2 regions of the Enterococcus hirae ATCC 9790 genome follow, and region 2 is predicted to be linked to the other one. Evidence: predicted binding sites of a transcription regulator. Region 2 holds the regulator's gene; the other holds the start of a gene.
What was found. Region 2 encodes LexA, which represses DNA repair genes until DNA is damaged. Its sites were predicted from a motif close to CNAACANNTGTTNG; they were not measured.
Positions count from the first base shown of each region.

Region 1: ruvA (Holliday junction branch migration protein RuvA) is a predicted target of LexA. The motif match lies at 1,893-1,906, and genes of this name have one in related genera.

Region 1 covers NC_018081.1:776,108-781,043, forward strand. The annotation lists gene EHR_RS03730 (TetR/AcrR family transcriptional regulator) at 1-163, opposite strand, end outside; gene ruvB (Holliday junction branch migration DNA helicase RuvB) at 256-1,257, opposite strand; gene ruvA (Holliday junction branch migration protein RuvA) at 1,270-1,872, opposite strand; gene msrB (peptide-methionine (R)-S-oxide reductase MsrB) at 2,180-2,623, opposite strand; gene treR (trehalose operon repressor) at 2,701-3,414, opposite strand; gene treP (PTS system trehalose-specific EIIBC component) at 3,648-4,936, shown strand, end outside.
Region 2 covers NC_018081.1:2,399,804-2,404,739, reverse strand. The annotation lists gene recJ (single-stranded-DNA-specific exonuclease RecJ) at 1-922, shown strand, start outside; gene EHR_RS11430 (adenine phosphoribosyltransferase) at 953-1,447, shown strand; gene EHR_RS11425 (hypothetical protein) at 1,723-1,941, opposite strand; gene lexA (transcriptional repressor LexA) at 2,449-3,072, opposite strand; gene EHR_RS11415 (DUF896 family protein) at 3,221-3,475, shown strand; gene tkt (transketolase) at 3,573-4,936, shown strand, end outside.

The sequences.
Region 1 (4,936 bases), 1.2 Mb from region 2:
GCAACAAATCGTATTTATCTGTAAAATGGTAGTAAAATGTTTGGCGATTGATGCCTGCCTCATGGGCGATTTTCTGTACACTGATCTTTTGAAAAGACTGCTTTTGACATAAATCAATCAATACGTTTTTAATCAATTGCTTAGTATGCGGTGTATCGCCCATCTCATCATCTCCTATCTTCTTTACAAAGACTTCTAGTTCTACGATTTTCTTGAAAAAGTATTTATATGGACAGTCGATTCAAGTATCCTTTTTTATACTTGATAATCATATCCAAAATGTTCATAGGCATATGGTGTGGCGATCCTTCCACGAGGTGTCCGTTTCAAGAAACCTTTTTGGATCAAAAAAGGTTCATACATATCTTCAACAGTTTCTCTTTCTTCACCAATATTGACAGATAACGTACTCAATCCAACCGGTCCGCCACCATATAATTCAATCATCGTACGTAATAGTTTCTGATCGACATAATCCAAACCTGCCTGATCGACTTGTAACAACGTTAATGCTTGATTGGCAATGGTTTGATTGATCTTGCCATCTCCCTGTACTTGTGCAAAATCACGTACCCTTTTTAATAAGCGGTTAGCGATCCGTGGTGTTCCTCTTGAACGTCTAGCAATTTCCAGTGCACCTTCTTCAATGATCTCTGTTTGAAAAATATCAGCAGAACGAATCACGATTTCTCTTAAATCAGCTTCTTCATAATATTCCATATGAGAAATGATCCCAAATCGATCACGAAGTGGCGCTGAAAGCATACCTGCACGAGTTGTTGCGCCAATTAATGTAAAAGGTGGTAAAGGAAAATGAACAGGATGAGCAGTTGGTCCTTGTCCAACCATTATATCAACGTAAAAATCTTCCATGGCAGAATAAAGCATCTCTTCTGCTACACGAGGTAATCGATGAATTTCGTCAATAAATAAAACATCGCCAGCTTCTAACTCATTTAAAATAGCAACCAGATCTCCTGGTCGCTCGATTGCGGGACCACTAGTTGTTCGTATATTGACTGCCATTTCATTCGCAATCACCATTGCCATTGTCGTTTTCCCTAATCCCGGCGGACCATATAACAAAACGTGATCCAACGGCTCTTCCCTGTGACGGGCAGCTTCAATATATATTTTGAGTTCCTGTTTCACTTTCTTTTGACCAATATATTGGGAAAGTAACCGTGGGCGGAGGGTCTTCTCTAAACTTAATTCATTCTCGCCCGTTTCAGGGGATAATAACTGTTCATCGGTCATCATTTTCCCTCCTTATTTTTTCATCATTAATTTTAAAGCTTGGCGTAAGTATTCATCTGTTGTGAGATTTTCTACTTCTTTTAGTTGTTTCTCGACCCGCTTGACCTCTTTATCACTATATCCAAGTGCTGATAAAGCTTCCATTGCTTCTGATAATGCCGTCGCATCTTGTGCTGTACTTTCATCAAATAAATTGAAGGGCGTATCGATACTTAATTCGCCAAATTTTCCTTTTAAATCTAAAATCATTTGTTGAGCTGTTTTTTTACCCACACCAGGGAATTTGGTCAGATAAGTCACATCCCCTGTTTCAACCGCTTGAATCAATCCTGAATGATCATCACTAGCCATAATCGCTAAGGCACTTTTTGGTCCAATTCCTGAAACACTAACTAACCTTAAAAATAATTGCTTTTCTTCTAAAGAATCAAATCCGTACAGAAGATGTGCATCTTCTCGAATGACCTGATGGACGTAAAGTTTGATTTCTTTGTTTAGCTTACTACTATAACGATAGGGATTGCCTAATGCAATTTGATAACCGATCCCATTTGTTTCGATTACTAAATAATAAGGATTGATAAAGGTTACTACACCTGTAAAATATTCATACATCTGTTATCCTCTTTCTTTCACACACATATGTTCGCATATTTTCTTCCATTGTAGCATACTTTTTCTTTTGAAAAAAGAGAACAGAAGATCGAGCTACGCTTCTCCTTTTTAACGTAAGTTTATCAAGGTTTTTAGGATAAACATTTTTTGCAAGAGATTTTAATTTGAACGATCAGAGTTTCAGCACTTTCCTCAAAACAAAGGATCAATATTCAGGAAACAACGCTTCAATAAAGATAAATAAGAAAAAACCTTGAAACAATCAAAAATTGTCTCAAGATTTTTTACCCAAAAATAAAGCTCTTCCTTATTCAACTTGTGATAGATATTCTCCATATCCTTGTTCTTCCATTTCTTCATATGGAATAAACTTTAAAGCCGCAGAATTGATGCAATAACGTAGTCCGCCTTTTTCAGCAGGACCATCATTGAATACATGCCCTAAATGAGAATCTGCTTGACTGCTTCGCACTTCCACTCGGTGCATACCATGAGAAAAGTCGGCCTTTTCTTTAATATCTTTTCTAGTGATTGGTTTACTGAACGCCGGCCAGCCACATCCCGCATCGTATTTTTCGGCTGAGCTAAACAATGGCTCCCCACTGACAATATCGACATAGATCCCTTTTTCATAGAAATCATCATATTTCCCACTAAATGGTCTTTCTGTTGCGTTTTCTTGCGTCACAGCATATGAAATTGGAGATAATTCCTCTTTTAAATCACGCTCATTTTTCTTGAAATCGTCCACTAAAAACGCCTCCTTTTTCTTTTAATCATAACGACAAAAGTATCAGAAGCAAACATTCTGCTCATAGTAATAATTGCTTAGACTTTACGACGTCTAGCAAACTCGACGAAACGAAATTTATCTAAACGGTGAATTGATTCTGTATACTCGAAACACCTTGTATCTTCGAGGTGAACCAGTCCTCTTACTACCACGACATAGCGATCTCCATGTAGATCCATCATCTCTTCGATTTCAGGAGTTACTTCTTCAACGGTAATTTCTTTCTGGGCGTAAGCAATCGTTAGTTGCAATTCATTTTCAAAGTATTCGTAGATCGAGCCAGCAGCTTGTGTTGCTGTTAAAGTTGGTACCACATTTTTTAATAAATAATCACGATCTAATATGACCACTTCTCCATTGATTTTCCTTTGACGAATCAAATGCCAAACCGGCGTTTTTTTCTTCCAGCCTGTTATTTCACTCAATGATTGGTCCACTTCTGTTTCTTCGATTAATTGAACGATGGTTTCACTTGGGATTCGTTGTGTTTCCTGTAATTCTTTGTAGCTTGTTAATCCTGCAATTGGAAAATCAAATCGATTGCGGTCTAAAACAATCGAACCCTTTCCTTGTTTCTTTTGGATATAACCTTCAGTCGTTAACAAGTTAAGCGCTTTTCGAATTGTTTCTCGTGAAACACCATAAATTTGAATCAGCTGATTTTCACTAGGGAGCAAAGTATGCGGAGGATATTGTTGATCCAAAATTTTTTGCTCTAAATCTAAAAAAATTCCATTAAATTTATTCATTACATTTCCTCCACTTAATATTCAATTTCTTTTATTCGCATATAAACTATACTACAGCTTTTTTGTTATTTCAATCGCCCCCTCTTTTCACATATCCCTACACTAAGCCAAGTGTAACGATTACATTTTTTCATTTTTCGCTTGTAAAACGCTTGCAATAGTAGGAAGAAACAAGTATAGTATGGATAAGATAACTTGTGTATACAAGTTTAAAAAGAAAGGGGTTTATTCCTATGGCAAAGTACCAAGCAGATGCTGAGAAACTGTTAAAGGAAATTGGTGGAAAGGAAAATATTGCTGCAGTTAGTCATTGTGCCACTCGGATGCGCTTTGTCTTAAATGATCCAAAAAAAGCCAATGAAGAAGCAATCGAAGATATTCCTAGTGTGAAAGGGATGTTTACCAATGCTGGGCAATTCCAAGTCATTATTGGTAACGATGTTTCAACCTTTTACAACGACTTCGTTGCTGTATCAGGTGTTGAAGGCGTATCCAAGGAGCAAAGTAAAGTTGCTGCTAAACAAAATCTCCACCCTGTCCAACGAGCAATCGCTGTTTTGGCAGAAATTTTTACACCATTGATTCCAGCCATTATCGTAGGGGGACTGATTTTAGGTTTCCGGAACGTATTAGAAGGAATCCAATTTGAAAGTCTTGGTGGAACAATTGTTGAACACTCTCAATTTTGGAACGGCGTAAACGGCTTTTTATGGCTACCTGGCGAAGCAATTTTCCATTTCTTACCAGTTGGTATCACTTGGAGTATCGCGAAAAAAATGGGCACTACACAAATATTAGGAATTGTTTTAGGGATTACGTTAGTTTCACCGCAATTATTAAATGCCTATAGTGTCGCATCAACAGCTGCGGCTGATATTCCATTTTGGGATTTTGGTTTTGCTCAAGTTGATATGATTGGTTATCAGGCACAAGTCATTCCAGCGATGCTTGCTGGATTTATGTTAGCTTATCTTGAAATTTTCTTCCGTAAATATATTCCACAGTCGATTTCTATGATATTTGTTCCATTGTTCTCTCTACTCCCAACAGTCTTAGCTGCCCATGTCATCTTAGGGCCTGTGGGTTGGACAATCGGTAGTTGGATCTCAAATATTGTTAATACTGGCTTGACTTCTTCAATCAGTTGGTTATTTAGTGCCGTCTTTGGTTTCTTATATGCACCTTTAGTAATCACCGGCTTACACCATATGACGAATGCAATTGATATGCAATTGATTGCCGATTTCGGCTCTACGAATCTTTGGCCAATGATTGCTTTATCAAATATCGCACAAGGTTCGGCAGTTCTTGCGATCATCTTCTTACATCGCGGAAATAAAAAAGAAGAACAAATCTCGATTCCAGCAATGATTTCTTGTTATCTAGGGGTAACTGAACCTGCAATGTTTGGGATTAATCTAAAATATGTTTACCCATTTGTTGCCGCAATGGTTGGTTCAGGTTTAGCTGGAATGTTTGCCAACTTGATGAATGTACGTGCTAATGCAATTGGTGTTGGTGG
Region 2 (4,936 bases):
AACCATTGAATTGCTTAATGAATTAAAGTTACTTGCACCATATGGTACAGACAATGCGGTACCTCACTTTCTGTTTCGCCAAATCTTGGCTGAAAATGTGAAAAGAATTGGTACGAGTCAGCAACATTTGAAGTTAACATTGATGGAAGAAGCTAGTCCGTTAGATGCGGTAGCATTTGGTTTTGGCGACCAAGAAGCTGAGCTGTTAAATAATCCAGTGGATATCGTTGGGAAATTAGCTATCAATGAATGGAACGGTCGGAAAAAACCGCAATTGCTGGTATCAGACTTTGTTGTTGATGGATTTCAAATTTTTGATTGGCGTTCAAAGAGATACCGTCAGTTAACGAAAGTTGATCCACAAACATTGTATCTTGCGTTTGATCGCTCTTCTTTAAAAGAAATCTCTGGACTGGCTACAGACAATGTCCACGTGTTCGAAAGTGGGGAACATATCAAGCAGTTGATCCACGATAATTCATATCATTCCTTGCTGGTAGTTGATTGTCCAAATGATTTAGAAATATTAAAAGAAATCCTTGCCTTTGGTTCTTTCGATCGAATGTACTTATTAGGGATTTCTTATGAAGAAGCTTATTTGAATGGAGTTGGTTCAAGAGAACAATATGCCAAATTGTTCAAACTGATCCATACACAAGAAAAAATAGATATTCGCTATAAATTAGGCTCAATTGCTCAATATCTAAAAATACCACAAAAATTATTAATTTTTATGATTCAGGTGTTTTTTGAATTGAAATTTGTTACAATAGAAGATGGCGTTTTGCAAAAGATCGCTAATCCCAAAAGTCATCCGTTGACTGATAGCGTGCGTTATCAGCAACGAATAAAAAAAATCAAAGTAGAGGAATTCTTATTGTTAAGTGATATTCCCTCTATTAAAAAAAGGTTAACAACCTAGGAGGAGACAAATAGTGGATTTAAAAAATATATTGCAAGTATTCCTGATTATCCAGCAAAAGGAATTATTTTTCGTGACATCTCGCCCCTTATGGCTGATGGAGATGCCTACAGAGAAGCAACGAAACAGATCGTAGATTATGCGAAAGAAAAAAGAATCGATATGGTTGTAGGACCAGAAGCGCGAGGATTCATCGTTGGCTGTCCTGTAGCTTACGAATTAGGAGTTGGATTTGCACCTGTACGTAAAAAAGGGAAGTTGCCTCGTGAAACGATCGAAGTAACTTACGGACTGGAATACGGTACAGATACATTGACACTCCATAAAGACGCGATCCAACCTGGACAAAGAGTCTTGATTTGTGATGACTTATTGGCTACAGGGGGAACGATCAAAGCAACGATCGAATTAGTAGAAAAATTGGGCGGTGTCGTTGTTGGCTGTGCTTTCTTGATCGAACTAATGGACTTAGATGGTCGTGAAAAAATCGAAGGATATGATATGATCACCTTGATGGAATATTAAACGATTTTTTGCTTAATAAACATTAAAAATAAATGTAAAAAGAAGTGGGACGTTAATCAGATTTTTTCTGACTAATTGTCCCACTCTCTTTTTTGTCAAGCAATCCCAAGTACGCTTGCTCACTATTTTTAGTTTGTGCAGGTGTATTTGTAAAAGTAGTCAATTGTTTTTTGATGGGGGGGAACAATCGACTACTTTTTTGTGCATGAGCCGTTTTCTGACTCTTACATATGTGTTTTTTTATTTCGTTATTCAGGATTCTTTATGGGTCAAGATCAAGAGTGTCTCGATCGATAATAGGAGTCTGGATAAAAAGTGTCATCATGAATCCGACGCCGTTCAGACTGACGGTATTTCTTTTCATCCCACAACATAAACCATAAAGAAAACAACGGAACAAAGATCAACAATGCTGTACGCATACCAAAATTACCAATAATAATGCCTAAAAATAATACCATTAATACTAAGCCAAGACGTCTCATTGATTTCATGATTTCTCACCTCATTATTTTATGCGAACAAAAGTTCGTATAATTAGTATACGAACTTTTGTTCGTTTTGTAAAGAGGGAAGAACAAAAAAGATCGAAATCTATGTGTGTAATACTCAGAATTTTTTTAAACCAGCACAGGTCATTTGCTTATTTACCGTATTCAAAGCAGTTAGCTGTATTTGATCTAAATCATGCCGCAGATCATGGTAGGTAAATGACGATTGTAGTGGTACCAAATGAAAAAAATCGAAATGGAAATACGACAAAGATCGACAAAAAAGTAGGAGATCGGTGCATTTTATTTAAGGAGTGAGGAAAGCACAAGAGAAAAAACTCAGGCCGTTTATGGACACTTAATCATCGTTTATCCATCTTAATGCCCATTAAAGAACCCGAGACACTTTGCCCCGGGTTTTTCAGTCTTTATTGATAGATATAGCAGTTACTGCAAATAAATGAGTATGCGAGTAAGACCTTCACTTAAGTCTAGTCAAAAAAATCGTCTTTAATAGATATGACTGCGGTAGAGCCCAACGACTCGACCTAAAATAGAGACTTGATCTAAAATGATCGGTTCAAGAAGATCGTTTTCCGGTTGTAAACGAAAATGATTTTTTTCTTTATAGAATCGTTTACAAGTCGCTTCATCTTCGGCGGTCATTGCAATCACGATATCCCCGTTTTGGGCAGTTTCTTGTTTACGGACAATTACATTATCTCCGTCTAAAATTCCTGCATTGATCATACTTTCTCCGCGGATCGTCAACATGAACAAGCTTCCATCTTCAGAAGAAAGGTTAGGAGGGATCGGAAAGAAATCGGACGCATCTTCAACTGCTAAAATCGGTTCACCTGCAGTGACCACACCAAGCACTGGAATCGTGGAAGGTTTTACCCCTATTTTGGCTAATCCTTGTTTTGTTAATTCGATTGCACGTGGTTTCGTAGGGTCACGTTGAATAAATCCTTTTTTTTCCAATCGTGCAAGATGACCGTGAACTGTGGAGGTAGAAGAAAGCTGAACCGCTTCTCCGATCTCCCGAACAGTTGGTGGGTAGCCTTTTTGGGAAACTTGCTCGTGGATATATCGTAAGACTTCGATTTGTCTGGTTTCGGTTTGTCGGGCCACAGAGTACACCTTCTTTCAATTAATAATTAAATAGTACCACATAAAACTACTTCTTTCAAACAAATGTTCGTATTTAAAATATTTTATACTAGTTGTTTTTTTCGTGATTTTTATATAATATGAAGTAGAGTAAAAAGGAGGACTTGCTATGTTATCACCGGAAAAAATTACCCGCATCAACGAACTGGCCCAAAAAAAGAAAACAGAAGGCTTAACAGCTGACGAAGAAAAAGAACAATTGGCGTTAAGAGAAGAGTATCTGTCTGCTTTTCGTTCTGGGATGCGACACCATATCGAAGGGATGAAAATCGTTGATCCAGAAGGTAACGATGTCACTCCAGAAAAATTGAAAGAAATCCAACGTGAAAAAGGCTTACATCGTCGAGGAAATAAGTTTCAGTAATAATTACTAAAAAACATTGCTTTTTCTAGACGTATCTAATAAAATTAGTAAGTAAGAAATAAAGGTAAAAAAACCTAAATTAATAGGAGGGGTTATTTTGTTCGACAAAATCGACCAACTTGGCGTTAACACGATCCGTACATTAAGTATTGAAGCAGTTCAAAAGGCAAATTCTGGACACCCAGGGTTACCAATGGGGGCAGCCCCAATGGCATATGCACTCTGGACGAAACATTTGAAAGTGAACCCAACGACTTCAAAAAATTGGGTTGACCGTGACCGTTTTGTCTTATCCGCAGGACATGGTTCGGCAATGTTATACAGCTTACTACATTTATCAGGTTATCAAGTCACAATCGATGACTTAAAACAATTCCGTCAATGGGATTCAAAAACACCTGGACATCCAGAGGTCAATCATACTGACGGAGTAGAAGCAACAACTGGACCGTTAGGACAAGGAATCGCTATGGCTGTAGGTATGGCAATGGCAGAAGCTCACTTGGCAGCAACATATAACAGAGAAAACTTCAAAGTGGTAGATCACTATACTTATTCTCTTTGTGGCGACGGCGACTTGATGGAAGGCGTTTCGCAAGAAGCAAGTTCAATGGCTGCTCACATGAAATTAGGTAAATTGATCGTATTGTATGATTCAAATGATATTTCATTAGATGGTCCTACTTCAAAAGCTTTCACTGAAAATGTAGGAGCTCGTTATGAAGCTTATGGCTGGCAACATATTTTGGTTAAAGATGGGAATGATTTGGAAGCCATCAATCAAGCGATCGAAGAAGCAAAAGCTGAAACTGAAAAACCAACATTGATCGAAGTCAAAACAGTGATCGGCTACGGAGCTCCTAAAGAAGGAACTTCTGCTGTCCATGGGGCACCAATTGGCGATGATGGAATTAAAATGGCTAAAGGAGTGTATGGTTGGGAGTATCCTGATTTCACAGTTCCAGAAGAAGTAGCTGAAAGATTCCACCAAACAATGGTTGAAGAAGGGCAAAAAGCTGAAAATGAATGGAAAGAAATGTTTGAAAACTATAAACATGCTTATCCAGAATTAGCTCAACAATTTGAAGATGCGTTTGCTGGAAAACTTCCAGCTGACTGGGATGCTGAATTACCTTCTTATGAAGTAGGCGAAAGTCAAGCTAGCCGGGTTTCAAGCAAAGAAGTGATTCAAGAGTTATCAAAAGCAATCCCAAGTTTCTGGGGCGGATCAGCGGACTTATCAGGTTCGAATAATACGATGGTCACTGCGGACAAAGACTTTACTCCAGAACATTATGAAGGTCGTAATATTTGGTTTGGCGTTCGTGAGTTTGCGATGGCAGCTGCGATGAACGGTATCCAGCTTCATGGCGGAACTCGTATCTATGGCGGTACATTCTTTGTTTTCGTTGATTACTTACGTCCAGCAGTCCGTTTAGCAGCTATTCAAAATACACCGGT